One region of the Nonomuraea sp. NPDC051191 genome, then DNA from elsewhere that is predicted to be linked to it. Evidence: riboswitches for the same ligand, from Rfam matches in the RefSeq annotation. Region 1 holds a riboswitch; each other region holds the start of a gene.
The links. A riboswitch is a leader RNA that binds a small molecule or an ion and turns the genes downstream of it on or off. The one in region 1 is predicted to bind cyclic di-AMP.
Positions count from the first base shown of each region.

Region 2: another riboswitch for cyclic di-AMP. It lies ahead of ACIA8R_RS39380 (CHAP domain-containing protein); the one in region 1 lies ahead of ACIA8R_RS09635 (hypothetical protein).
Region 3: another riboswitch for cyclic di-AMP. It lies ahead of ACIA8R_RS46220 (CHAP domain-containing protein); the one in region 1 lies ahead of ACIA8R_RS09635 (hypothetical protein).

Region 1 is NZ_JBITEZ010000003.1:254,236-263,630, forward strand. It holds gene ACIA8R_RS09595 (DUF4032 domain-containing protein) at 1-243, shown strand, start outside; gene ACIA8R_RS09600 (NAD(P)H-binding protein) at 237-839, opposite strand; gene ACIA8R_RS09605 (helix-turn-helix domain-containing protein) at 894-1,244, shown strand; gene ACIA8R_RS09610 (roadblock/LC7 domain-containing protein) at 1,382-1,756, shown strand; gene ACIA8R_RS09615 (hypothetical protein) at 1,760-2,593, shown strand; gene ACIA8R_RS09620 (roadblock/LC7 domain-containing protein) at 2,626-2,997, shown strand; gene ACIA8R_RS09625 (hypothetical protein) at 3,023-3,394, shown strand; gene ACIA8R_RS09630 (alpha/beta fold hydrolase) at 3,404-4,285, opposite strand; gene ACIA8R_RS09635 (hypothetical protein) at 4,340-5,053, opposite strand; cyclic di-AMP (ydaO/yuaA leader) riboswitch at 5,230-5,364, opposite strand; gene ACIA8R_RS09640 (DUF5302 domain-containing protein) at 5,530-5,730, opposite strand; gene ACIA8R_RS09645 (MDR family MFS transporter) at 5,778-7,232, opposite strand; gene ACIA8R_RS09650 (PadR family transcriptional regulator) at 7,289-7,789, shown strand; gene ACIA8R_RS09655 (rod shape-determining protein) at 7,874-8,860, shown strand; gene ACIA8R_RS09660 (YetF domain-containing protein) at 8,857-9,395, shown strand, end outside.
Region 2 is NZ_JBITEZ010000016.1:29,488-38,882, forward strand. It holds gene ACIA8R_RS39340 (hypothetical protein) at 1-117, opposite strand, end outside; gene ACIA8R_RS39345 (hypothetical protein) at 117-608, opposite strand; gene ACIA8R_RS39350 (hypothetical protein) at 720-1,010, opposite strand; gene ACIA8R_RS39355 (cupin domain-containing protein) at 1,195-1,608, opposite strand; gene ACIA8R_RS39360 (phosphoenolpyruvate hydrolase family protein) at 1,625-2,440, opposite strand; gene ACIA8R_RS39365 (Tm-1-like ATP-binding domain-containing protein) at 2,440-3,663, opposite strand; gene ACIA8R_RS39370 (nuclear transport factor 2 family protein) at 3,743-4,201, opposite strand; gene ACIA8R_RS39375 (TetR/AcrR family transcriptional regulator) at 4,299-4,910, shown strand; gene ACIA8R_RS39380 (CHAP domain-containing protein) at 4,889-5,620, opposite strand; cyclic di-AMP (ydaO/yuaA leader) riboswitch at 5,634-5,771, opposite strand; gene ACIA8R_RS39385 (luciferase family protein) at 6,035-6,382, opposite strand; gene ACIA8R_RS39390 (glycosyl hydrolase family 18 protein) at 6,625-8,577, shown strand; gene ACIA8R_RS39395 (PP2C family protein-serine/threonine phosphatase) at 8,738-9,395, shown strand, end outside.
Region 3 is NZ_JBITEZ010000023.1:147,287-156,681, reverse strand. It holds gene ACIA8R_RS46245 (hypothetical protein) at 1-126, opposite strand, end outside; partial or broken gene ACIA8R_RS46240 (IS5 family transposase) at 142-1,022, shown strand; gene ACIA8R_RS46235 (hypothetical protein) at 965-1,921, opposite strand; gene ACIA8R_RS46230 (multicopper oxidase domain-containing protein) at 2,430-2,978, shown strand; gene ACIA8R_RS46225 (hypothetical protein) at 3,016-3,288, shown strand; gene ACIA8R_RS46220 (CHAP domain-containing protein) at 3,414-4,082, opposite strand; cyclic di-AMP (ydaO/yuaA leader) riboswitch at 4,096-4,249, opposite strand; gene ACIA8R_RS46215 (hypothetical protein) at 4,824-5,009, opposite strand; gene ACIA8R_RS46210 (hypothetical protein) at 5,504-5,941, shown strand; gene ACIA8R_RS46205 (TetR/AcrR family transcriptional regulator) at 6,142-6,720, opposite strand; gene ACIA8R_RS46200 (MFS transporter) at 6,799-8,223, shown strand; gene ACIA8R_RS46195 (GNAT family N-acetyltransferase) at 8,354-8,788, shown strand; gene ACIA8R_RS46190 (IS3 family transposase) at 9,031-9,395, opposite strand, start outside.

The sequences.
Region 1 (9,395 bases):
CACCGCTGGCTCGCCGAGGTCTTCCACCCCACGGTCGACGACATCCCCGCGGAGCTGCGCGGCAAGCTGGAGCCCGCGCAGCTCTTCCACGAGATCCTCGACCACCGCTGGTACCTGTCGGAGACGGCGGGCGGCGACGTCGGGCTGGCCACGGCGGTGAAGTCGTACGTGGACAACGTGCTGGTGCACAAGCCCGACGAGAAGGCGCTGCTGCCCGACGACCAGGACGAGGACGATCAGTAGGCGACGGTGATGCGGGTGCGCGGGTGGGCGTTCTCCGCCAGTTCGTCGGCGATCGCCACCGCGTAGTCCTCGGCCGTGATGAAGCTGCGGCCGTCGGCGTCGCTGAGCAGGTCGTCGTGGCCGATCCGGTAGACCCCGGTGCGCTCGCCCGGCGCGATCTCGGCGGCGGGTGAGACGTAGGTCCAGTTCAGGTCGGTCACCTCGCGGTAGAGCCCGAGCACCGCCCGCGCGGCCCTGGCCTCCTTCTTGTAGATCTCCGGGAAGCCGGGCGTGTCGACGAGGTCGAGGCCGGGGCCGGCCTTGAGGCTGCCCGCGCCGCCCACGACCACCACGCGGCTCACCCCGGCGGTCCGCAGGCCGTCGATGAGCGCGCGGTTGGCGGCCAGGAACGGCGGCTCGGGCTCGGTGCCGTCGCGCGGCGGAGCGATGGCGCAGACGACGGCGTCGTAGCCCTCGGCGAGCGTGGCGGCGTCGTGGACGTCGCCCTTGACGGGACCGCGGCGGCTGACACCGGTGACGTCGTGGCCGCGGCCGGTGAGTTCGGTGACGATGCGCTGGCCGATCATGCCGGTCGCGCCGAACACGAGGATCTTCATGAGAAGCACAGTATCCAATGGATACTGGTTACTTCATCGTGCTATAAGTACCTTATGGATACCGGTGATGCCTTCGACCCGAACTGCCCGACCCGGCTGGTCCTCGACCGGATCGGCGACAAGTGGTCGGTGCTGGTGCTGCTCAGCCTCAGCGACGGGCCGATGCGCTTCACCGTGCTGCGGGGGCGGATCGGCGGGGTGACGCCGAAGGTCCTCACGCAGACGCTGCGGGCCATGGAGCTGGACGGGCTGATCACCCGCGAGGTCTTCGCCGAGGTGCCGCCGCGGGTGGAGTACGCGCTGACCGACCTCGGACGCTCGCTGCACACGCCGATCTCGGTGGTGGCGCGGTGGGCCGAGGAGAACGTTTCCGAAATCATCCGCCATCGTGAAAAAGTCTCGTGAATTGATCTTATTTCCGCACGAGTGATGCTTTTCTTCGCCCTGGCCGTATAAAACCGTATCTCCCGGTAAAACGCGTCCCTTCTGATCTCTTGTGGCCCCCTACGCTTTCCCCGTCCCACGACGGAGGGAGGCTCGCGATGCTGGGAGTGGACACGTGCCTGGCGGAGGTCATGTCGATACCGGGCGCGCTCGACGCCATGCTGGTCGACGGCACCAGCGGCATGGCGGTCGCCTTCAGCAGCGCGTCCGGCGTGGACGCCGACAGGTCCGCCGCCGCACTGACCGAGGCGCTGCGCGCCACCACCGACGGGCTGACCCGGACGTGTCCCGGCGAGATCGTGCGCATCGACGACATGCTCGTCACCACCGACCGGGGGCACCACCTGCTCCGGCTGCTGGAGACGGTCTTCGAGGGGCCGCTGGTCATCTACGTCCGCCTCGACCTGGAGCGCTCGAACCTGGCCCTGGCCCGTTACCGCCTGCGGGCCATCTCCGACCTGCTGACCACCTGAGCCATGGCCGCGCTCGACTCGCTCCTGTCCGGACTCGCCCGCGAACGCGCGACGGGCGCCCTCCGCCTGGGCAGGAACGGCACGATCTACCTGTCGGGAGGGCGCGTGACGTACATGGAGTGCGCCCAGGCGCCGGGCGTCGAGCGGCTGTTCGCGGCCCGGGGGCGGATGTCGGAGTCGGCCCTGCGCGCCCTCCAGGCCGACGGCGGCCGCGCCCGGCTGCTCCAGGAGGGCCCGGTCACCCTGGCCGAGCTCCAGTACGCCGTGCTCGGCGTGGTCCAGGACGCCGCCTTCTTCCTGCTGCCGGTGACCGGCGTGCGGCCGAAGTTCCGGCCCGGGGAGGAACACTGGCTGGGCGGGCAGTGGTTCTTCGACGTCCCGGAGCTGGTGCGCGAATCCGCCCGCCGCCGCGAGCAGCTCGCCGGCATCTGGCCCTCCGCCGACGTGGACACCCAGCCCGTACGGCCGATCCCGCGCCTTCCCGGGCACGGGGTGACGCTCAGCCAGGTGCAGTGGGAGGTCGTCGTACGGGCCGACCAGAAGGCCACCCCGCTGGAGCTGGCCCGGCAGCTCGGCCGGTCGGGCTACTCGGTGCTGCTGGCCGTCAGGAAGCTGGCCGCCGCCGGCCTGCTCGTCCCGCCGGACCCGGTACGGCCCGCGCAGCCCCGGCGCCACCCCGACGACGGGGAGGCGCTGCCCAAGCGGGTGCCGAGCCCGGTGGCCGTCCCCGCCGGCGACGGGCGGACGGGGACGGCCGCCGGGCCGGTGCCGACGGGCGACCCGACCGATCTGACGCTGCTGCGGCGGCTGAAGAAGGCGCTGGAGGAGATGCCGTGAGGTTCCCCTCACGACGCAGGAGGAGGCCACCCGTGGAGCTACGGCAAGAGGTCCTGGCGGAGATGGAGCTCCTGCGCGGACGCACCCCGGACGTCACCGGCAGCGTCGCCTGCACCGTGGACGGCCTGCGGATCGCCGGCGACCTCGACGGCGACACCGGCGAACAGGTGGCGGCGCTGTCGGCGGCGCTGCTCGCGATGAGCAGCCGGATGCTGACCATGGCGGGCCGCGGGACGTTCGAGGAGACCCTCGTGTCCGGCACCGCCGGGTTCGTGGCCCTCTACGCCGCGGGCCCCACGATCGTCCTCACGGTCCTGGCGGGACCCGGCGCCAACGTCGGGCTCCTGCGGCTGGAGGGCAGGAAGACGGCGGCCTCCGTGGCCGCCGTGGCACGCAAGCACTGACCATCCCACCGAAGCGGAGGAAAGCATGGCAGGCATGGACGTCTCCCTCAAGGAGATGATGAGCATCGACGGCACGATCGGAGCGGCGATCGTCGACCACGGCAGCGGCATGGCGCTCGGCACGCTCGGCGGCTCGAAGGAGCTGGACCTCCAGGTCGCGGCGGCGGGCAACACCGAGGTCATCAAGGCCAAACTGCGCACGATGGACTCGCTGGGCCTCAAGGACGGCATCGAGGACATCCTCATCACGCTGACCGCGCAGTACCACATCATCCGCCCGCTCACCGGCCGCAGCGGCAAGGGCCTGTTCCTCTACCTCGCCCTCGACCGCAACCGGGCCAACCTGGCCCTGGCCCGGCACATGCTCAAGGTCATCGAGGAGAAGCTGGAGCTCTGACCGGCCCGTTCACGGCTCCGTGGCGACCTCCGGGCGTACGGCGGCCGCGGAGCCGGTGTGGGCGCTGATCTCGGCGATGATCTCGGGCCAGAGGGGGCGGGGCAGGTCGTGGCCCATGCCGGGGTAGGTGACCAGGCGGGCGCCCGGGATGGCGGCGGCGGTGGCCCGGCCGCCGGCGATCGGGACGAGCTGGTCGTCCTCGCCGTGGATGACCAGCGCGGGCGCCCTCAGCCCGCCCAGCGCCGCCGTACGGTCGCCGGAGGCCATGATGGCGGCCAGCTGGCGGGCCGTGCCGGCCGGGTCGTGGCAGCGGTCGAAGGCCAGCCCGGCCAGCCTGCCGACGCGTTCGCGGTCCAGCTCGTAGCCGGGCGACCCGATGACGGACCAGGTCGCCAGGGCACCGGCGACGACCGACTCGCGATCGGCCGCGGGCTTGGCGAACAGCACCGCGGCGGCCGCCTCGGTCGGCGGGGCCGCCTGGGGGCTGGGCGTGGACATGATCGAGGTCAGGCTCAGCACGCGCGCGGGATGCCGGATGGCCAGCGCCTGGGCGACCATCCCGCCCATCGAGGCGCCGACGACGTGCGCGGCGGGCAGGCCCAGGACGTCCATGAGCCCGGCGCTGTCGTCGGCCAGGTCGTCCAGCACGTACGGCGAGGGCGCTCCCCATGGGGGAACGCCCTCGCCGTGGAGGTGCGTGGACAGGCCCGCGTCGCGGTTGTCGAACCTGACGACGTGGTGCCCCCGCTCGGCCAGGAGTTCGCAGAACTCGTCGTCCCAGTGGATGAGCTGGGCGCCGAGTCCCATGATGAGCAGCAGGGGCCTGCCCGCGGGTGAGCCGAAGCTCTCGTAGGCGATCTCGATGCCGTTGGCGGCTGCGCGCTGGATCACAGCGACCAGAATGTCATTCTGGTCGTCCGGCGTAAAGGCCGGAATGTCCGTGGGTCAGTCGTTGAGGAGCTTGCGCAGGCGCTCGCCGCCGAGCACCACGCCGCCACCGGCCAGGACCAGCACGCCGGCCATGACGGTGCCGCCCATCGCGACGGTCTTCCCGACGTTGCCCTGACCGCCGGCGGAGGTTGCCCCGTCGTCGGCGGGCGCCTCGGCCAGGACCTTGGGGGGCTCGGCCGGGTTGGCGTCGTACCTGCTCCAGGCGCCGCTGGAGAAGGCCACGGGGTAGTTCTTCTTGCCCTTGCCGTCGCCCCACTTGGTGATGACGTAATCGATCTTGATGTGGCCCTGGCCGCCGTTGCCGTCCACGCCGAGGGTGTCGGAGTTGAAGGTGCCGCCGGTCAGCTCGGCGAAGGTCTTGGCGTCGAGGTCGAGCATGACGCCGCGGTTGGAGGGCTCGCCCGGGCCGCGGTCGCCCACGAAGAACGGCATCTTCTTGCCGTTGTAGGTCACGTAACCCTCGGTCATGAGGGGCCAGCTGGGGCTGGCGGCCAGGCCCTTCTGCATGGGCTTGCCGCTGGCGGGAAGACCGGTGTCGCCGGCGCGGCCGGAGGAGTCGTCCCAGAAGTACGAAGCCTTGGTGGATCCTTTGAGCAGGATCTTCTGGTCGTCGCCGGTGTCGGCGTGGGCGCCGGTGGCGGAGATCGTCAGCGCGCCCATGGCGGACACGGACAACAGGGCGAGAGAGCGCAGGCCAAATCGAGACATGAAGCAGTGAAGTCCTTCGCGAGGGGACAGGGGGAACGCGCGTGACTACGGTGCGTAACCGGGCAGAGCGCCGAAAGGGTGGTTACGCGGCGCGTGGGGGAAAGTCAGGGAAGAGACCGCTCAGCAGGCGGTCGTCACTACACTGTCCGGGGGTACGACGAGGTGGTACATGCGTGAAGTCCTCTCCATCTCGCCTACCGGGTTAGCTGACGGGTTCGGGCGTGGAGATGCCCTACCGGCACAGGGCCGGATTCACCCCAATGAGATGGGTCCCCGGTTCCCGACAAGTCGGGATTCGGCGCCAGCTGTCGCCCCTCTCCTGGTAGGGACTACGCCACCAGCTGGTAATTGGTTAAGACGGTACCCAGAGATTCGGACAAATACAAACGAATCGTCATGAACCGGGTAAAGATCTACCTGTCGAGGTAAAGAGAAAGGGGGCACGGCATGCCGTACCCCCAGCTAAATTCGACCTTTCAGCCGCCGCTCTTGCGCCTGAAGGATCTTTTACTCGAGGCCGGGCCGTGCGCCCCGTGGATCTTCGACGGGTCCACGCCCCTGCCACCCGCGGCCGAGTCGGCCTGCTGCCCGCGCTTGCGTTCCAACGCCTCCCGGAACTTGCGCTTCATCTCGTCCTCGGGAGTCTCGCTGACTTCCGGCTCCGGTGTTTCCGCCATGAGGACCTCCTGGTATTGGGGACATCCACAGCTTCGCATGACGCCGCTTACGACGCGAAACCGGCCTCCACTCTGCTCTCCGGCGCCGGCGTCTGCTCCAGCCGCCTGCCGGGCATCATGACCAGCGCGACCAGGGCGATCACCGCGCCCGCCACGCCCAGCGACGGGATCACCACGGCCGCCGCCGAGGCGTGCGCGGCCGCGAGCCCGTGCACGGGCGCGTCCGTGGTGATGACCGACGTGTACGCGGTGCCGGCCAGCGCCAGCGCCACCGAGCCGCCGATCTGCCGGAAGAAGGTGAGGTTGGCCGAGGCGGTGCCGATGTACTGCGGCGCGACGGCCTGCTGCACGGCCACGGTCAACCCCGACAACATCGGCCCCATGCCGAGCCCGATGAGCACCATCCACCCGGCCAGCAGCAGGCCGTCGGTGCGCAGGGTCAGGTTCAGGCAGAGCAGGCTGCCGGCCACCAGCAGGAACGGCGCCCCCACCAGCCACGGCTTGTACGTGCGCGTCCTGGACATCAGCGTCCCCATGAGCGCGCTGCCCGCCACCATGGCCAGCGTCATCGGGTAGATCCTCAGCCCGGACTCGGTGGCGCTGACGTTCAGCGCCTGCTGGAAGTAGCGCGGCAGGAACACCACACCGGCGTACATGCAGAAGGCCGTGAAGAACGAGGTCGCGTTGACCAGCGTGTACGTGCGGTCCCGGAACAGGTGCATCGGCATGATCGGGCTCGACGCCCGCAGCTCGACCAGCACGAACACGGCCAGCAGGACCAGGGCCAGCAGGATCGGCCCGGCCACGGGCAGGGACGTCCAGGAGTTGCTGTCCAGGCCCTTCTCGGTGAGGCCGAGCAGCAGCGCGCTGATGGCCACGCTGAACACCGCGATGCCCAGGTAGTCCGGTCGGCCCCCGCCGCCGGTGCCCGGACGGAACGGCAGCCGCAGCGCCACGATCGCGATCAGCGCGATCCCGAGCGGCACGTTCACGTAGAAGGCCCACCGCCAGCTCGCGTGGTCGGTGAACAGCCCGCCCAGGAACGGCCCGGCCAGGTACGTCAACGCCATCACGCCGCCGAGCGCACCCTGCACCCGGGCGCCGTTCCGGCCGGGCGGGAACATCTCCATCACCAGGGCCAGCGAGAGCGGCAGCAGCGCGCCCGCGCCCAGCCCCTGCACGGCCCGGAACACGATGAGCTGGGTCATGTCCTGCGCCAGGCCGCACAGCGCCGATCCGACGACGAACACCGACATCCCGACGAGCAGCAGCGGCTTCCTGCCGTGCTGGTCGGACAGCCGGCCGTACAGCGGCACGGTGACGGTGGAGGTGAGCAGGTAGGCCGTGACCACCCACGTGTACAGCCGCGTGCCGCCCAGCTCGCCGGTGATGCGGGGCAGCGCGGTGCCGACGATCGTCTGGTCGAGCATCGCCAGGAACATCCCGCCGAGCACCGCCAGCAGCACCAATCCGTTGCCCTTGGCCTTCATGTCACTAGTCACAGGTAGAGACTGATAGGTAAGCGCTGACATGTCAAGCCTTTGCTATGCTGGCGGGCATGTCCCTGCGGATCGCCCTCCTCGGGCTGCTCTCCGGCGTCGGCCCGGCCAGCGGCTACGACCTGGCCAAGAAGTTCGAGCACTCGCTCAACCACGTCTGGCAGGCCGGGCACACGCAGATCTATCCCGAGCTGGTCAAGATGGCCGCCGACGGCCTGGTGACGGTCGAGCACGAGGGCGCGCGGGGCCGCAAGATCTACGCCATCACCCCCGAAGGCCGCGCGCTGCTCACCGACTGGCTGATCGGCCACGACCCGTCGGCGACCGTGCGCAGCGAGACCGCCCTCCAGGCGTTCCTGCTGCCCCTGCTGAACACCGAGCAGGCCATCGCCGTGGTCGAGCGCATCAAGGCCCACTTCGTGGCCCGCCTCGCCGTGCTCGACTGCGTCCCTGAGGGCAGCAGGCTCGGCAACTACGCGCTCACCCTCGGCCTCCGCCAGGTCCGCTCCGGCGTCGCCTGGGCCGACGAGACCCTGGCCGCCCTGCGGCGCGAAGGGTAAAACGGAACTCTTCGGTTCCTGGTGTTGCGTTGGAGCAGCCCCGGATATACACCCAGGCATGATGGTCTACCTCCCAGTACGGCGATGAGCCTCCTGGGTCGTGACCTGGCGATCGACCTCGGCGCGGCCAGCACGAGGATCTATGCCAAGGGCAAGGGCATCGTGCTCGACGAGCCCTCGGCCGTCATGCGCGACAGGGAGACGGGCAAGGTCCTCGGCTACGGCGCCGAGGCCGCGGACGGCGTTGACGTCACGGACGGCGAGACGTACTGGCCGATCAGCGATGGCCTGCCCCAGGACGGCGAGCTCGCCCGGCGCATGATCAGGCACTTCCTGCGCAAGGTGCATCGGCACCCCTTCCCCCGGCCGCGTCTGGTCATGGCCGTGCCCGACGAGTTCACGCCGATCGAGCGGGTGGCGCTGCGCGACGCCGGGTTCGAGGCGGAGGCCCGCGGCATCCTGCTGGTCAAGCATGCGATCGCCGCGGCGCTCGGCGCGGGCCTGCAGGTGCGCGACGGCACCGGGCACATGGTCGTCGACATCGGCCGCGACGCCGCCAGGGTCGCCGTGCTCTCCTGCGGGGCCGTGGTCGCCGCCGGAACCGTGCGCGGCGGCGGGAACGCCGTCACCCGCGCCGTAGCCCGCCTGGTCGAGGACGAACACGGCCTGCTGGCCGACGACCGGCAGGCCGAGTCGGCCAAGCTGCACGCGACCCGGGAGCCGGCCGGGAACGTGCTGATCCACGGCAGGGACGCCGGCACCGGCGAGGAGCGCGCGGTCGCGCTGCCCGCCGCCCGGGTCCGCGAGGCCGCCGTGCAATCGGTCGAGCACATCGTGCGGGCCGCCGAGTCCACCATGGAACGCTGCCCTCCCGAGCTGACCGCCGACCTGGGCGAGCGGGGCATGGTGCTGGTCGGCGGCGGCGCGCTGCTGCCCGGCCTGCGCCGGCGGATGCAGGAGGGCCTGTCCATGCCGGTGCGGCGCGCGGAGCGGCCCAGCGACTCGGTGGCGCTGGGCCTCGGCCGCTGCGTGGAGGACCTGGGGCTGATCGCCAAGCTGAGGCGCCGGTGAACGACCTGTTCGACCTGGGGGTCTCGCTCGCCGACAAGACCGTCAGGACGATCGCGGTCTACGTGACGATCGCCGTCCTGCTCCGCATCGCCGGAAAGCGCGGCATCGCGCAGCTCAACAACTTCGACTTCGTGGTCATGCTGCTGATGAGCAACGTCGTGCAGAACGCGATCATAGGCCCGGACAACTCGCTGATCGGCGGCCTGGTCGGCGTGGTGATCCTGGTGGCCGTCAACGCGCTCGTGGTGCGGTGGGCGGCGACCGTGCCCGCGGTCGGCAGGATGTTCGAGGGCGCCCCGGTCGTCCTGGCCCGCGACGGGCACTTCATCCCCTCCGCGCTACGCCGGATGGGCGTCCGGCAGGCCGATCTCAACGTGATGCTCCAGCTCAGAGGCGCCGACAGCGTCGCCGACACCGAAGTGGTACGCCTGGAGCCCGGCGGCTCGCTGCTGGTCCGCCTGCGCCCCGAGGAGGAGGACGTGGAACGCGGCGACCTGGAGGAGCTGTACCGGCGCCTCGACCGCATCGAACGCAA
Region 2 (9,395 bases), on a different contig from region 1:
CGCGACCCGGGCGAACCCGTGCCCGAGCGCTCCGTCGAACCCCGCGACGAGCGCGAGCGCCTCCTCCACCCCGGCCGGCCCGTCGCCGACCAGCTCCCCAAGCTGTACGTCGAGCATCACCGCACCTCCCCCATCGCCGGGAACCAGTGCAGCTCGGCCAGCGGCTCGGTGCTGTCCGGCACCTCCAGGTAGGCCAGGTGGCGCAGGAACCGGCTGAACACCACGGCCGCCGGCGTCCGCTGCGGGGTCCCGTTCAGCGCGCTCATCAGGCCGGCGCCTTCGGGCACCTCGACACGCAGGTAGCGGGCCACCCGGTCGAGGCCGTACTGCAGCACGGCCTCGTCGGCCAGCATGCGGATGTGCTTGCACGCGTAGCCGTGCAGCGCGCCGCACGGGCGGTTGTTGTTGGTGCTGCAACTCAGGTCATGGGTGCCGGCGGCGATCGACGAGACGTAGACCCGCTCGATGTCGGACCCGCTCGACACGACCCCCTGCAACCTGCCGTCAGCCAGCTCGACGAAGGGCACCTTCGCCAGCTTGCGCGGCTGGACCGGCGGCACCACCCGCACGACGCTGCGCTGCTCCCACGCGGTTTCGTCCGCGTCCAAGATCTCGACCTCCAGTCCGACGGCATGCTCACGCCGACAGCCAACTTCGATGGGCTTGATCAACAGATCCGGAAATCTACCGGAGGCCACCGACATACCGGGGCCGAACGATCATCTGGCCAGTACGCCTTCCGCGACCCCGACGGCCACGAGCTGCACCTCTACTGGGAGTCGGAGTGGTACGAGCCGCCGGAGGAGCTTCGCCCGTCGCCCAAGAACCAGCCGCAGGTCTTCCCCGCCACGGGCGTCGGCGTGCGCCGGCTCGACCACGTCAGTTTCCTGGCCGCGCAGGCGGCGGCCGGCGGCGCGTTCGTCAGGGACACGCTCGGCGCCCGCGTCACCGACGCAGATCATGCCGGACAGCGGCCGGATCTCGGCCCAGTGGCTGCACTTCGCGAACAAGTCCTACGACCTCGTCTGCACCGACGACCGGTCCGGCTCCAGCGGCCGGCTGCACCACATCGCGTTCGCCACGAACAGCCGGGAGGACATCCTGCGGACCGCCGACCTGTGCCTCGACCGCGGCGGCTTCATCGCCGGAGCCGAGGTCAAGCAGCCCGGGCGCTCCGCACCCGGCCTACGCCGTTCACGGCGTGACGGCCGTCCAGGTCGGGTGGTCGCCGGGGGTGAGTTCCGTGAAGCCGGGGAGGTCGCGGAGTGCCGCTTCGGCTCCGCCCGGCGTGTACGTCGCGATGATCCGCAGCGGCCGCCACCCCGTGTTGAACGTGGAGTGCAGCGTGCCCTTCGGGATGTAGATCGCCTCACCGGCCCTGACCGGGAACTCCGGGTCGTCGCCGACGGTCTGCCGCCCCTCGCCCTCGATGACGTAGAGGACCTCGTCGGAGTCCGGGTGGAGGTGGCGTTCGTGCCCCTTGTTCGGGTTGATGATGACCTCGCCGAACGTGGAGGACGCGCCCGGCACGGCGTCGGGCGTCACGTGCCATTTGATGGCCCCCCAGTCGAAGAGCATCGTGGGAAGGGCGTCCGGCCGTCGGTGCATGGCGGGTTCCTCCCGGTCAGAGCTGCTTGAAGGCGCGGACCTGCTCGGCGATGGCCCGCTCGGCGGGCAGGCGTTCCATCGAGGACGCGCCGAAGAAGCCGGCGATGCCGACCGTCTTGTCCTGGATGTGGCGTACGTCGTCGGGCTCGGCGATGGGGCCGCCGTGGCACAGGACGATGATGTCGGGGTTCACGGCGACGGCGGCGTCGCGCATCTCCTGGATCCGTACGGCGGCCTCGTCGAGGCTGATCGCGGTGACGGCGCCGATGCTGCCCTTGGTGGTCAGGCCCATGTGCGGGACGAGGATGTCGGCGCCCGCCCGCGCCATGGCCGTGGCCTGCTCGGGGCTGAACACGTAGGGGGCGGTGAGCAGGTCGCGCTCGGCCGCCAGCTTGATCATCTCGACCTCCAGGTCGAAGCCCATGCCGGTCTCCTCCAGGTTCGCCCGGAAGACGCCGTCGATCAGGCCGACCGTCGGGAAGTTCTGGACGCCGGTGAAGCCCATGCGCTTCAGCTCGTCGAGGAAGTGCGGCATCAGCCGGAACGGGTCGGTCCCGCACACCCCGGCCAGCACCGGCGTGTCCTTGACGACCGGCAGGACCTCGCCCGCCATCTCCACGACGATCGCGTTGGCGTCGCCGTACGGCATCAGGCCGGCGAGCGAGCCGCGGCCGGCCATCCGGAACCGCCCGGAGTTGTAGATGATGAGCAGATCGACCCCGCCCGCCTCGGCGGATTTGGCGGACAGCCCGGTGCCGGCGCCGCCGCCGATGATCAGCTTGCCTGCCTCCCGCTGGGCGCGCAGCCTCCGTAGTGCCTCGTCGCGATGCATCAGGCCCCCTTCTGGATCAGTTGGTGCAGCCGGTCGGCGGCCGCCACGGCGAACTCCGCGCTGTTGATGTCCTGGTCGCTCTGGACGACCTCGACGGGGCTCCCGGCGACGGCCGCGAGCACGGCGTCGAAGCAGGCCGCGTCGGCCCGGGGGTCGTGGAACGGCCCGCCCTCGACGTCGACGGCCGAGACGCCGCCGCGCGGCACGAACAGCGTGACGGGCCCGGAGGCGCGGGCCAGCCGCTCGCCGATCGCCCGCCCGATCTCGGCGTTCTCGGCGGGGGTGGTGCGCATGAGCGTCACGGTGGGGTTGTGGACCAGGAGCTGCCGTGACCTGAAGCGGTCCGGCACGGTCTCCATCGGCCCGAAGTTGACCATGTCGACCGCACCCAGGCTGACGACCTGCGGGACGCCGGCGTTCCCCGCGGCGGTCAGGCGGTCGGGGCCGGCCGACAGGACGCCGCCGACGAGCTCGTCGGCCAGCTCGGTGGTGGTCAGGTCGAGCACCCCGGCGAAGTGGCCGCCCGCCGCCAGCGCCTCCATGGCGCGTCCGCCCGAGCCTGTGGCGTGGAAGACCAGCACCTCGTAGCCCAGGGACTCCAGCCGGGCCCGCGCGGCGTCCACGGCGGGCGTGGTGACGCCGAACATCGTGGCCGCGACCAGTGGTTTGTCCGCGCCGGACGGCTCGGCGCCGGCGTCGTACGAGGCGGCCATCGCGCTGATCGCGGCGGCGGCGTTGGCCAGGATGCGGCGGGAGATGGAGTTGACGCCCGCGACGTCGACGACGCTGTACATGAGCGTCACGTCGGTCTCGCCGACGTAGGCGGACACGTCGCCGCTGACCATGGTCGACACCAGCAGCTTGGGCAGGCCGACGGGCAGCGCCCGCATGACCGCGGCGGCGATGGACGAGCCGCCGCTGCCGCCCAGCGCGAGCACGCCGCCCAGCCCGCCGCGGGCGTGCAGCTCCTTGGCGACGGCCGTGGCCCCGGCCGCCATCGCCGCGAGCGCGGCGCCGCGGTCGCCCGCGCTCCTGAGCCGGTCGAGGTCGGTGCCGGCGGCCCGCGCGACGGCCTCTGCCGGGACGTCGGCGGCCAGCGCGGAGGCGCCCATCACGCCGGTGTCCATGAGGACGACGTCCTGCCCGGCCCGGACGATCAGATCGCGGACGAGGGCATACTCCTCCCCCTTGGTGTCGAGGGTGCCCAGCAGCAGAACCGCCATGTCAGACCTCCTACGATCGGCTCCTCGACCTTACCCGTTGATCTCCGGGCGGGCTGTCAATGCCGGAGCGATCGCGGGGTCACCGGACGCCGAGGACGTCCACTCCGTGCTCGGACAGGGGGCGGGAGCCGAAGATGCGGCGTTCGTCCTCCGTGATGGGGACGTCGTTGATGCTGGCCTCCCGGCGGCGCATCAGCCCGGACTCGTCGAACTCCCACTGCTCGTTGCCGTAGCTGCGCCACCACTGGCCGGTGGCGTCGCGGGACTCGTACTGGAAGCGGACGGCGATGCGGTCGCCGGTGAACGCCCAGAGCTCCTTGCGCAGGGCGTAGTCCAGCTCCCGATCCCACTTGCGGCGCAGGAACGCGGCCATCTCGGCGCGGCCCGTGACGAACTCGCCGCGGTTGCGCCACACGGAGTCCTCGGTGTACGCGAGCGCGACACGTTCGGGGTCGCGGGTGTTCCAGGCGTCCTCGGCGGCCTGGACCTTGATCCGGGCGGTCTCCTCGGTGAACGGCGGAACGGGCGGGCGTGTCATGTGATGTCCTCTCATATCGAGAGAACGGGCGTTCTCCCGGGGTGTGCGATAGCGTAGAGAACGAGCGTTCTCCGCCGCAAGCACCTGGAGGAGTGTCATGGATCACGAGCAGCTGCTGCTGGACGCCGCGGGCGACCTGTTCTACCGCCGCGGCGTGCAGGCGGTCGGCATGGACGAGATCCGCGCCGCCTCCGGCCTCTCGCTGAAGCGGCTCTACCAGTGCTTCCCGTCGAAGGAGGCGCTGGTCGTGGCCTACCTGCGGCGGCGCGACGAACGCTGGACGGCCTCGCTCACCGCGTACGTGACGGACGCCGGCGACCGCATCCCGGCGGTCTTCGAGTGGCTGGAACGCTGGTTCACCGAGGACGACTTCCGCGGTTGCGGCTTCGTCAACGCCTTCGCCGAGCTGGGCGCCGGTTCGGCCGCCGTCCGTACGGCGGTGCGCGCACACAAGGAACGCCTGCGCGCCTACCTGAGCTCGCTCGCCGAGAAGGCGGGCGCCGGCGATCCCGGCCTGCTCGCCGAGCAGTTGCTCACCCTGATCGACGGCGCCACCGTGACCGCGATGATCTCCGAGGACCCCGGCGCCGCCCGCTCGGCCGCCCAGTCCGCCGCCACCCTGGTCGACCAGCACACACGCGAAAGAGCGCACCCCCCGCAGGGAGTGCGCTCTTCACAGGAGGGAGATCAGGCGGCGTACGACGGGTAGCCGTAGCCGACGACCTGGGAGGCCGGGCGGACGCGCTCCTCGACCTTGCCGTTGCCGGTGTTGCCTTCGATCGTGGAGATCGTGCCGTCGCCGTTGTCCTTGACGACGAAGCCGACGTGCTGGATGTCGCTCAGGCTCTTGCTGCCGCTCCAGGAGAAGAAGACGACGGCGCCGGGCTTTGCCTCGGTGCCCCAGCGGCCGTTGGAGGCGAACCACTTGGCGTGCGAGACGGTGTAGGCGTCCCAGCCGACCTGCGGGCGGGCGCCGGTCTGGTCACCGACCCAGGAGACGAACATCGAGCACCAGGCGGCGTTCACGTAGTCCTGGCGACTGCCGCCGTCGCGGGCGACGGTCTCGGCGGCGCGGGGCGAGCCGGCGTACCACTTCTGGAACTTGGTGCCGCCGCCGTTGGCGTCCTCGGAGACGCCGACCTGGGCGCGGGCGGTGGCCAGGACCTGGGCGGCGGTGACGTTCACCTTGCCCTTGGCGCTCTCGTCGGTGGCGCGCTTGTCGGCCACGGTGGCGACACGCGGCTGGGCGGCGGCCACGCCGGCGACCTTGGCGGTCTGGGCGGCGGTGCCGGCGGTGGCGTGGACGGTGTCGGCGTTCACTGCCGCGTGCGTGCCGAGCACACCGGCGACGGCGGTCGCGCCGAGGGCGATCTTGGCGAGGTCGAGCTTGTAGGCACGGTGAAGACGGTGCTTGGCCATGAGGGATTACTCCTTGTGCTTCCGTGCCGCTTGCCGGGTTAGCTGACGGGTTCGGGCGGGAAGCTGCCCTACGGCACCGTGGTGCCGATTCACCCCGATGGACACATGGGTCCCCGGTTCCGCGCACAGGCGGATTCAGCGGTCTCTGGTCAGGCAAAGGGCTGACGCATCGTCTTCCCGGGCCCAGGAAAGGGCCTGAAGGTATATCTGCGACGCCCGGACGCGGTGTATCCGCGCCGACTCTGTACAACACGGGTCCCGCTGGGGTAATTCCCCGGCAATGACATCCCTACCTGGGACGTCTCCCCGTTCGGCTGTGTACAACCAAGCTACCCGGCGAGTAATTCCAGGGCAAATGGAGGGCATTGTTCAGACGGTGCGTAGGAGAAACGCTACGCACCGCGAAGAATCGTTTCAGGCCACGTGCGCCTTTATCGCCACGCTCGTGAGGGCCAGCAACAATTCCAGATCGGGCTCGGCGTCGACCTGCACGGCGACCCAGGCGCGGTCGCGGCAGGCATGGACCTGATCGCACGCCTGCAAATAGGGCTCCAGGCGTCCGATGGCGGGGGCGGTGAGCCGTACGTGGACCTCGTCCCGGCCGGCCAGGCGCAGGATCTCGGTTCCGTGTACGGCGAAGGCGACCTGTCGCCCGGTGCCGCTGACGTTCAGCGACGGCCAGGACCGTAACTCCGCGACCGCGCGGACCACGTAAGGTCCGCGGCGCGTGGGCGTCCGCCGCCAGGCGGAGATTCCTGCCACGCTCCCATGCTGGGCCACGGCTCACCCCGCCGTCAGCCCCCGTTCCTGAACCGTTATCCCCTCGTGAACGGGCACATTCGGGGTCTGACCGGCACGATTACGGACGCCTGACCGATACGTATTGACGCTCCCGCAGGCAGAGGCTACCGTCGATTCACAACTTAAAGGAAACTTTCCTAATAGTTTCCCCAGAAGTCTCCCATCCCACTCCCCACACACCCCCCAACGGATGTCGGAGCGACATGAAACACACCATTCTGAGCAAGGTCCTGGCAGGAATGGCGGCATTGGCCCTGCCCCTGACCGCGGCCGTCGCCGTCCCACCGATCGCCTCCGCCAGCACGGTGGCCTTCGCGGCGGCCTGGGCCCCGTGGACCGCGTACACCGCGGGCACGGTCGTCACCTACAACGGCGTGGACTACGTCTGCCTCCAGGCGCACACCTCCCAGCCCGGCTGGGAGCCGCCGAACGTGGCGGCGCTGTGGAAGGTCTCCGGCGGCGGCGGCAGCGACACGACCGCGCCGTCGGTGCCGGGCAACCTGCGCTCGACCGGCGTCACGAACAACAGCGTGGCCCTGGCCTGGGACGCCTCCACCGACAACGTGGCCGTCACCGGTTACGAGATCTACCGCGGCGGCACTCTCGTCACCACCGTCACGGGCACCACGTACAACGACACGGGCCTCACCGCGAGCACGGCCTACACCTACACCGTGCGCGCGCGTGACGCCGCCGGCAACCGCTCGGCCAACAGCAACCAGATCACCGCCACCACCACGGGCGGCGGCGGCGACGACAAGACCCCGCCGACCGTGCCGGGCAACCTGCGCTCGACCGGCGTCAGCAGCAGCAGCGTCTCGCTGGCCTGGAACGCCTCGACCGACAACGTGGCCGTCACCGGTTACGAGATCTACCGCGGCGGCACTCTCGTCACCACCGTCACGGGCACCTCGCACACCGACAGCGGCCTCAGCGCCAACACGTCCTACACCTACACGGTGCGCGCGCGTGACGCGGCCGGCAACCGCTCGGCCGACAGCAACCAGATCACCGCGACCACCACGGGCGGCGGCGGTGGCGGCAACAAGGTGCTGGGCTACTTCGTCCAGTGGGGCATCTACCAGCGCGGCTACCACGTCAAGAACATCGACACCAGCGGCTCGGCGGCCAAGCTGACCCACATCAACTACGCATTCGGCAACGTGCAGAACGGGCAGTGCACGATCGGCGACAGCTACGCCGACTACGACCGCTTCTACCAGGCGGGCGAGAGCGTGGACGGCGTCGCCGACACCTGGGACAACGGCGCGCTGCGCGGCAACTTCAACCAGCTGCGCAAGCTGAAGAAGAAGTACCCCAACCTGAAGGTGCTCTTCTCCTTCGGCGGCTGGACCTGGTCCGGCGGCTTCGGCCAGGCGGCGCAGAACCCGACGGCCTTCGCCGACTCCTGCTACAAGCTGGTGGAGGACCCCCGCTGGGCCGACGTCTTCGACGGCATCGACATCGACTGGGAGTACCCGAACGCCTGCGGCCTGACCTGTGACACCAGCGGCGCGGCGGCGTTCAAGAACGTCATGTCGGCGCTGCGCTCGCGCTTCGGCGCGAACAACCTGGTCACCGCGGCCATCACCGCCGACGGCAACGACGGCGGCAAGATCGACGCGGCCGACTACGGCGGCGCCTCCCAGTACGTCGACTGGTACAACGTCATGACGTACGACTTCTTCGGCGGCTGGGACGCGCAGGGCCCGACCGCCCCGCACTCGCCGCTCACCACCTGGGACAAGATCCCGATCCCCGGCTTCTACACCGACAACGCCATCCAGAAGCTCAAGAGCAAGGGCGTCCCGGCCGCGAAGCTGCTGCTCGGCATCGGCTTCTACGGCCGCGGCTGGACCGGCGTGACCCAGGCCGCGCCCGGCGGCACGGCGACGGGCCCGGCGCCCGGCACGTACGAGCAGGGCATCGAGGACTACAAGGTCATCAAGACCCGCTGCCCGTCCACCGGCACGGTCGCGGGCACGGCGTACGCCTACTGCGGCAACCAGTGGTGGAGCTACGACACGCCGAGCACGATCGGCGGCAAGATGGGCTACTCGAAGAGCCAGGGCCTCGGCGGCGCGTTCTTCTGGGAGCTCAGCGGTGACACCACCAACGCCGAACTTCTCACGGCCATGAAGAACGGCCTCGGATAAGTTCGCACGTCAGGGCCGGTCCCGGGTTTCGGGGCCGGCCCTTCGCCGTGTCCGGCGCGCCGCAGGACGGAACGTGGACGCCTTGGGAGAAGCTGGTCACCGGGGGTGAACGACGATTCTCTGGGGTGGCGGGCTCAGGCGGCCCTTCTTCACGACGCCGGTGTTCCTGGTCGGCCTGATCGGGATCACGGCGCTGGTGGTCGGGCTGGACCGGTTCACCGGCGGGGGCGCGGAGCTCGTGCCGGTGCTGATCTTCCTGCCGGCGATCGTCTCGGGGCTCGGCACGGTGTGGCAGACGGCGATCGCGTCGTTGTGGGTGCTGGTGGTGGTGTCGGGCTCGGTCGCCTACCTGGGCGGCAACCTGCGGACGAACCTGGAGGTCTCCGGCTTCACCGCGGCGTTCGGGTTGATGAGCGTGGTCGGGGCGAGCTACCGGATCCAGCGCGAGGACGAGGTGCGCCGGTTGCGCTCGGCCGCCGCGGCCTTGCAGCGGCAGCTCGTCAGGCCGCTGCCGCTGCGCTCGCTCGACGTGGTCGTGGACGGCCTCTACCAGCCCATCGAGGAGGACACGATGGTGGGCGGCGACATGTACGAGGTGGCGCCGTCGCCGTACGGGACCCGGGTCATGATCGCCGACGTGCAGGGCAAGGGGCTGCCCGCGATCGGCGCCGCGCTGGCCGTGCTGGGCGCCTTCCGGGAGGCGGCCTACCGCGAGATCAGCCTCATGGGCGTGGCCGACGCCCTGGAGGACGCGGTGACCAGGCACAACAGGTTCGCCGCGCACACCGGCGAGCCCGAGCGCTTCGTCACCGCGCTCC
Region 3 (9,395 bases), on a different contig from region 1:
GAAGTTGGACAGGGGTCCCGACAGGACGCGCAGGGCGACGCCGCGGGCCGGGCACCAGTCGCGTACGGCGTGGATGTCGACCGCTAGGAGCTGTTTCTTAGATCTGCTGACTGATCGTGCCTGCATCGTCACGATTGGCCTATGGGTCGAGGTGACTTAACCAACGCGGAGTGGGAGCGGCTTGAGCCGCTGCTGCCCGAAGGTGGCCAGCAGGGCGGCCAGTGGAACGACCACCGAAGAACGATCAACGGCGTGTTGTACCGGGCTCGCACCGGCCTGCCCTGGCGGGACCTGCCCGAACGATTCGGCCCCTGGATCACGGTCTACAAGCGGCACCGCCGCTGGTCAGCCGATGGCACCTAGCAGCGATTGCTGACCGCGATCCAGGCCGAGCAGGACGCCCAGGGCCAGGTGGACTGGGACATCTCCGTGGACTCCACCACCGTCCGGGCGCATCAGCACGCCGCCGGGACAAACCGGGGCGATCAGGTGCTGGAGGTACTGGCCGCCCGGCTGGCGGAGGTGGTCAGACTGGGGAATGTCTAGGCCGTTCCCGTGGCGGGTTCACCACCAAGATCCACCTGTCGGCGGACGGCCGATGCCGGGCACTGTCGCTGGTCCTGACACCGGGCCAGTACGGCGACAGCCCGCAGCTGGAGCGGGTGCTGCGGGCGGTGCGGGTCCCTCGCCTGGGGCTGGGACGCCCGCGTACCCGACCCGACAGCGTGGCCGCGGACAAGGCGTACCCCTCGCGCGCCAATCGCGTCTATCTGCGACGCCGTAAGATCCGCCACACCATCCCCGAACCACGTGACCAGCGCGCCAACCGCATCGGGCGCGGCTCTGCCGGGGGACGGCCCACCGGCTTCGATGCCGAGCGCTACAAGGCACGCAACATCGTCGAACGGGCTATCAACCGGCTGAAGAACTTCCGGGCCGTGGCCACGCGCTACGACAAGCGCGCCTACATCTTCCTCGGCACTGTCACCCTGGCCGCCCTGATCATCTGGCTCCGAACCTGATCTAAGAAACAGCTCCTAAGCCGGGCGCCGCGCCGCCGCTGCTCGACATCGAGCCGCGCCTGCAGGTCGCGATTCCAGGCGGCGACCCGCTCGTCGGTCCACACCAGCGCCTTGGGCCGTTCGGCGTCAGGGAGTTCGACGACCGCGGCCGGGTTGAAGTCGATGAGCCGGTCCTGCTTGATCGCGATGTTCAGCGCGTGCCGGAGAGTGGCGCGGATGCGGTGCATCATGGCCGGACCGACCGGCCGCCGATACCGCACCTTCGCCCGCTCCTCGAGATCGCCACTGACGCGGGCGGTGGTGATGACGTCATTGAACTCCTCGATCGCATCGAACATCCCCGCCACATCCGACACCCGCAGCCGATCCAGCCGGATATCACCCAGGTAAGGGGTGAAGTACAGACGGATGTGCGCCTCGTACGAACGGCGCGTAGTCACGTCGATCTTCCGCTTGCGGCGCAAGAACTCCTGCATCCATTCGGCGACCGTGACGGTGGGGTTGAGGTCCTGACGGGTGCGGACCTTGCGCCGTACCTCCTCCACCGGCGGCAACGCCTTGTTGTCCTTGAGCGTGGCCAGCATCAGCTCGGCGATCTTCCGTTGCACGTGCGGGTCCTCATCCAGCGCCAGCAGCGCCCGGGCCTGCTCCAACTCCGCCTCGACCTCCTCCAGCGTGGCAAAGCCCCGACGCCGCAGCGGATTACGCCGCCGACCGTCCGCGTGCGCCGGCAGCTCCAGCTGGTAGGCCCACCGGCCATGGGTGCTGCTCCACCGCTCCCCTCCTCCGGGACGACGCAGCTTCGGACATGCCTTACCCAGCCTCTTGCCCGTAGCCTCGTCGCGGCAGGAACACGTCTTGAAGGTGGTTCCGTTCATCTGTGTCGTCTTGCCCTTCATCTCCTGATCGGCTGCTGACCGCGTCGTCACACCTCGACAACGCGTTCCTTCACACCCCACGACCGGCTGGACACGCCATCGCCCCTGCGATGCGCCCATGCGCGACCCGACCGGCGGGTTTTCTGACACACCGCACAGGGCACGATCACGCCCGTCCGGCGGCCCACGGATTGACAGCGGTACCCAGGGCCCGGTTCCAGCCACCCCGGGGCACGCACACGCCCGGGAACAGCCGTCGCGGAACACCCATGGGGCCGTTAGTCGGGGGCGCTGGTATCGACGCCCACCTTCACCGCCCGCGTCAAGCGATATCCGCTGGTCATGATCCCTGGCCACTCGCATGCTCCGTCCACGGTGGATATGGCGTGCCCGAGGGGAGGCCGGCCGCAAGTGGCCTCCGATTGCATACATGACGGCCTCCCGGCCGCCGCGGCGGGAACTGTACGGTCAGCATCCTCATCCCGATCCGGCGTGCAAGCCTGCCCCGGTCACTTACCTAAATACCGACGTGCTGGTCACCCTCAAGGACGGCGTCTTCCCGCTGGTCGCCCTGGCCGAGGGCAAGAACGCCGTGGCCCGCGGCCTGATCCGGACCGGCGACGGCGCTTCCGCTCCCAAGGCCGACGTACGCCCCCGCGAACTGGACGGCGACGTCGTCCGCTATGCCGAGCTCCGGCCGGCCGAAGGCGTGCGCCTGGCGGCCAAGGAGCCCGACCGCGTCGTCAGGCTGGAGCTGACCGGCAGCATGATGGCCTACGACTGGGCGATCAACGGCAAGAAGTACGACCCGAAGATCATCTCCCCGGTACGGCCGGGCGAACGCGTGCGGCTGTCGTTCGTGAACCGGACCACCATGTGGCACCCCATGCACCTGCACGGCCACACCTTCGCCCTGGCGGACGGCGGCGTCCGGAAGGACACCGCCATCGTCCTGCCCGGCAGCACGCTGAACGTCGACTTCGACGCCGACAACCCAGGGCTCTGGATGATCCACTGCCACAACATCTACCACGCCGAATCCGGCATGATGACCCTCCTCGGCTACCAGCAGACCTGATCCGGGTACACGGCCGCCACCATCACTGGCGGCGGCCGTGGCCGCGGTGGGCCGCATTCACCAGGCGCCGAATGGTTCGATCCGAGGCTGCCTCCTTCCTGGTGAAGTTGGCGCCCTCGCCTTCGTGCTGCTTCTCAGCCGCAGCTTCGCGCCGGCCCTTGCCGTCGCGCAAACGGGACATGGGGTCATCGCCCCCGCCCGGCGGCCAGGCATCCTGCAGTTCGGCTCCACCCCCTCGTACGCGACGTTCGTGGACGTGTGGCGAGCAGCCGAAGCGCTCTCCGCCGTGATGCGCCACATTGGAGCATGAGCCGGGCCGACACAAGGCGCCGGCCTCACGGCTTCGCTCCTGACACACGAAAGTGGCGCAGGGCCACGCCCTGCGCCACTTTGCTGCCCTCACCATCGCACTGGAGAGGAATCCTCGGTCGACTGTCAGGCCTTGTACTGCGGGTAGCCGTACCCGACCACCTGGGACTTGGGCCGGACGCGCTCCTCGACCTTGCCGTTGCCGGTGTTGCCCTCGATAGCCGTGATCGTGCCGTCGCCGTTGTCCTGCTTGACCAGCCCCACGTGGTCGATGCTCTCGACGGACTTGTCGTCCCAGGAGTAGAAGACCACTGCGCCGGGCTTGGCCTGGCTCCCCCAGTGCTTGTTGGCCTCGAACCACTTGGCGTAGGTGACGGTGTAGGCGTCCCAGCCGACGGTGGACCGGGCGCCGGCCTTCTCCCCCACCCAGGAGACGAACATCGCGCACCAGGGGGCGTTGGCGTAGGACTGCAGACTGCCGCCGTCGCGGGCCACGGTCTCCTTCGCGCGGGGCGAGGACATGTACCAGCTGTGGAACGGGGTGCCGCCGCCCGCGGCGTTCTCGGTCACACCGACCTGCGACTCGGCGATCTTCAGGACGGACTGCGCGCTCACCTGCCCGGCGCTCTTCTCCTCGGCGCTGTGCGAGGCGACGGTGTCGGAACGTGCGCCGGACGCCTGGTCGGCGAAGACCGGGGCTGCGGTGAGAACCGCGCCGGCGGCGACGCTCACGCCGAGGGCGAGGCGAGTGAGGGTGGCGGGCGTCAGGGCACGGGTGAAGGCGTTGATGGTCATGAAGAGGTATTGCTCCTTGCTTCCATTCCGCCTACCGGGTTAGCTGACGGGTTCGGGCGTGGAAGTGCCCTACGGATGCCCTCGCGGGAGGGTGTTCCGATTCACCCCACAGAATGTGGGTCCCCGGTTCCGCGTGTTTGTCCGTGCGGATTCGGCGGCCGCGTCGTTCTCCGTGTTCACACAGATCAGAGGCGGTCTCGGCAATGGTCGGGACGTACTGTGGCGCGGATGTTCACCCGGCCTACGTCGTAACTGACATTGAAGGTATGCGAATGGCATAGAGCGGTACAAGCCAGCTACGGAGAAACGCTTCAAAAAGGCCTACCAGGCAGGCATTTAACCGACCAATTCTTTACCTTGGCACGCCGCCTGACCGTTGTCCCCGGCCGGGGATCAAGAAGGACAACGGCCGGAACCTCGCCACCACCCAAGCCGGGGAGGAGTGAGACGGCGGCGGCCACAAAGGCGACCACGGTCGCGATGCAGGTGCAGCGACCACCTCTCCAGGCTGCAGAGACCGGCCGGGTTAGCGGCGGTAATCGACCACGCACGCCACGGTGTTGAATCGCCGTCAACACCACGGACCATGCGCCCCCGTCCCACGCGAAGCCAGCGTCACGGCATACCACCACACCTGGCATCTCGACAGCGCATGCTCTTGAAGTCAGGCGCCAGACAGGCACGGACGAGCGACGAGCGCCCAGGGGTCCCGACAGCCTTCGAGACGGGATGGTCTGTCCTCTATCGGCTCTCCTCTGGCTCGAAACCGATGAGGAGGTTGAAGGCGCCGGTCAAATGGTCGGCCGAGACCAGGCCGACCGTCTCGGCCATCACTCTGTCACCCCAGCCGGGTGTACGCAGCTCAGCCACGCCCCCATCGGTGATGAAGGACGGCTTGACGAGTATGTCGACTGCCACCGTGATCAAGTCAGCCCCGCGGGCGTCGGTCGTCTCATGGTCCGGCCGGTCACCGTACACCCCGGCTCTCGGATGCCGGGGAAAGTGGCTCCATGGCGGAGACTCGGATACGCTCCCATAACTCGAACATCGATGTTTGAGTTACGGGAAGGGCAGTAGCACGTGGTACCGCGAGAAGCATCGAAAGAGGTACGAGCGCCGGCAGCGGCCGGCGCGCCCGGATACCCCCAGAAAGTGCGTCGGCGCCGCAGCGAACAAGCCCGCCCCAAGGGCATGCCCGGCGTGGCACGTGCGGCGCAGCGGTCGGCCGCCGACCAGGACGGGCAGCGCTTCACCGACACAGCGTTCCCTCTCCTGGCAGAGAACCGGGGTCGCTACCTGCCGGTCCGCCTCATCGGGCGTTTCAGGGCACGGTCGGCCAGAGCGGAAAGCACCGATCACCCCATGCGACGGACTCTACGTTCGTCACGACCTCGTTACCGACCCGCTTCACGGAGACCCACATGCGTAGCGACGCCCCCCTTGGGGATGACACCATCGTCGCGCTGCTGTTGGCAGGACTGATCTTTCTGGCGGCCCTGACGCTGGGCGTATGGAAATACCTGCAGATGATCCACCCGGAGCGGCACAGGGCTCACCCCTATGTGGACATCGCGCATCGTGCCGCACTGCTGTATTCCTTCGCGACCTTACTGATCGCGGTCTTCGTCGAACTGAGCGGCTGGCCGGCGGCAGTCGATCTCGCCGCGGCGGGAGTCGTCGTGGCGTTCTTCATGGCGGCGATCGTGAGCTATGTCCTTCACGGTTGGCGCCGGGACACCAACAACCAGTTCCACCATCCAGTCCGCGGCACAACGGCGTTCATGACGGCGCTCATCGTGGGCGAGATTGGCGGCTTCGCCGTTCTTCTCGCCGGATTCTTGCAAGCACAACTGCTCTGAACCTTGCTCGCGAGGAACGAGGCGATCGATTGCCACAGGCGCGAGCAAGCAGCAGGCCGAGCAATAGCTACAGGAAGTCCGCCACCTCACTCCGGACCGGCTGCGGTGACGACGCCGCCCCCCGGACAGCACCAGGAATGGACCCAACGCCATCGAGGGATTCTGAGCTTGACGCCCCCGCCTGGTAGGCGAGCTCCGCCTCAGGCGGCCAGTGCCGATTGGATGGACTTGGTGACCACGTCGGCCGCGTCGGTCCGGGCCAGGCGTCCTTGGCGTACCTCGTTCGCCGCGCCGTGCATGATGTAGTGGGTAAGGCTGACCAGCCAGGCGGTAGGCAGGTCGGTACGGAAGACGCCCTGATCCTGGCCACGGTGGACGAGTTCGGCCATGCGCTGGACGGGTTCGGCGTGCAGGTCCTGGATCCGTCCAGCGGGTAGGACTTCCTCGGCGGCAGCCAGCAGGGCCGCCGACTCGGCCACCAGCTCCCAACTGGACGCCAACAGACGGCCCATGGCTTCGCGTGCGTCCCCGGTCAGGTCGACGGAGGCCAGCAGCTTGTCGCCCTCTCGCAGCGCGTCGACAAGTGCCGCCTCGATGAGGTCGGCCCGAGTCCGGAAGTGTCCGTACAGAGTCATCCGCCCGACGCCGGCAGCCAGCGCGATGTCATCGGTGGTCGCATGCGGGTTCGAACGCATCAACTCGCGAGCGGCCGACACGATGCGGGCGATACTGCGCTCGGCGTCGGCACGGCGCCTGGAGCGCGCAGAAGGTGCAGCCATGCCAGCACCCTATCTCGTATACGCATATACGGCTTATAGTGTGCAGCAGAACTCGTATATGGACATACGAGATAGCGCTTGGAGGATTCGATGACTCAACCCGCAGCGCAACAGGCAGAGCTCCACGAGCCGCTCCCGGGCCGGTGGCGCATCCTCGGCTTCCTCGGCGTGGCCCAGCTCATGCTGATCCTCGACGTCACCGTCGTCGCCATCGCGCTGCCCCACATGGAGACGGACCTCGCACTCAGCCGCGAGGCCCTGACCTGGACGGTCAGCGCGTACACGCTCACCTTCGGCGGCCTCATGCTGCTCGGCGGCCGCATCACAGACCTGCTGGGCGCCAAACGGATCGTGATCGCCGGGCTGTTGCTGTTCACCGTGGCATCGCTGGTCACAGGGTTGGCGGGGACGGCGGCCATGCTGCTGGCCGGTCGGGTGGCCCAGGGCGTCGGGGCCGCGTTGCTGTCGCCCGCGGCGCTGTCGCTGGTGGTCGCCCTGTTCGACGGAGAGGAGCGGAACAAGGCCCTGGGGGTCTGGTCCGCGCTCGGCGGCGGCGGCGCCGCGCTCGGCGTTCTCCTCGGCGGCCTGCTCACCGCCGGTCCGGGATGGTCGTGGGTGTTCCACATCAATGTGCCCATCGGCCTGGTGATCGCTGTGGTCCTCGCCGTACTGCTTCCGGCGCGTACGCCTTCGGCCGCCTCCCGGCCCCGGCTCGACGTACTCGGTGCGATCTTGGTGACGTCCGCCAGCGCGTCGTTGATCTACGCCCTCATCGCCGCCGGTGAGAAGGGGTGGCTCAGTGCTCTCACCGGGTGGCTCGTGCTCGCGGCTGCCGTGGGTTACGTGCTGTTCGTGCTGTGGCAGAGGTGGGCACGTTCGCCCCTGATGGACGTGCGACTGCTTGCCCGGCGCCCTGTGGCGGTCGGGGCCTTCCTGATCCTGATGGCCACGGCACTGATGATCGCTGTGTTCTTCCTGGGAACCTTCTACTTCCAACACGCTTTGGGCTATGGCGCGCTGCAGGCGGGGCTGCTGTTCCTGCCGGTCGCGCTGGCGACCATGCTCGGCGCCAACCTGACCGGACGCCTGCTCGGCCGCTGGGGCGGGCGCGCCCTGGCCGTCGCGGGTCTGACGGTCGCGGCGATCGGCATGGCCGTACCGGCCTTCTCGACGAACGTCGTCAGCGTCGTGGCCGGCGTGGCCGTCGCGGCGGCAGGCACCGGCGCGATGTTCGTCATCGCCTCGGCGACCGCACTCGGTCAAGTGGCGCCCCACGAGGCCGGGATCGCCTCCGGCATCGTGAGCACCTTCCACGAGTTCGGCGCATCCATCGGAGCCGCCGTCATCTCAAGCGTCGCAGCCGCGAGCCTGGCCGGGACCACGTTGCACGGCTTCACCAGCGGATTCACCGTGGCCGCGATCGCATCGGCGGTCGGCGCAGTCATCGCAGCGCTGGTGACGCCCGGCCGCCCGTCACCCACGGGGCAAGCCGGCTCTCAGTGAGCGGGGATCGCCTGATCGCCGGCGCTACAGCGGCTCAGCAACACCGCTGCGACGCCGGCCACTCCCGCGACCACGACCAGAGCCGCCCTGTAAGCGGCGACCGACTTGAAGCACACCTGAAAGGATCATCATGACATCGATCCGCCGCGCCACACCCGATGACGCCACCACCGTGCACGACCTCATACGAGGTCTGGCCGAACACCAAGGCCAGACCTCGGCCATCACCGCAAGCGTCGAGGAGCTGAAGTCAATGCTGGCCCGCCCGGAGATCACCTATCTGATCGCCGAGCGAGACGGCCAGGCCGTGGGCTACGTCTCCTGGTTCGAGCGCATCAGCTTCTGGTCCGGCCAGGACTACCTCGCCCTGGACGACCTGTACGTCACCGACGCCGAACGCGGCAACGGCGTAGGCGAGCGGCTGATGCAGGCCGCGGCCGAAGCTGCCGAGGGCAAGGTGATCCGTTGGGAGGTGACGGAAGCCAACGTCGCCGCCCAACGCTTCTACGCCCGCATCGGCGCGACCCTCACCTCCAAGAAGATCTGTCGCTGGCAGCCGAGGTGATCCGAACGTCGTCGCACGCATCGCCCGGACCTGCCGACCCGTGCTCGCGCTGGTGATCCCGTCTCGCGCGTGGATGAGGTAACAGCGCCGCCCGTATTGAGGTGCTGGGCCGACCGCAGCCAGACTTCGCCGGGTTCATCGGGTCGGCGATCCGGCGAGATCAACCGTAGGGTGACATCATGTTCGCCATCGACGCCGTGAGGGGCCACGGAGATTCCGGACAGCCAGCTTATGGGCGTAGCCTATGCGGCCGTCGGAGTTGAAAGGGACTCGTTGAGCACTTCGAAGGGTGGTCGGTAGCCGAGCGCCGAATGCAGGCGCCGATGGTTGTAGAACCCCTCGATATAGCGGATGACCTGCCGTCTTGCCTTGGCTCGAGTGGTGAAGACGAAGCGGTGCAGCCATTCGTTCTTGAGCGCGGAGAAGAACGACTCGGCCATCGCGTTGTCGTAGCAGACGCCGGTGCGGCCGACCGAGCGGCGGATGCCCAGGCCGGTCAGGAAGCGGCCGAACTCGTCGCTGATGTAGTTCGAGCCGCGGTCGGTGTGGAACAGGGCACCGGGCTGGAGCAGGCCGGTGCCGGCGGCCATCCGGATCGCGTCCTTGA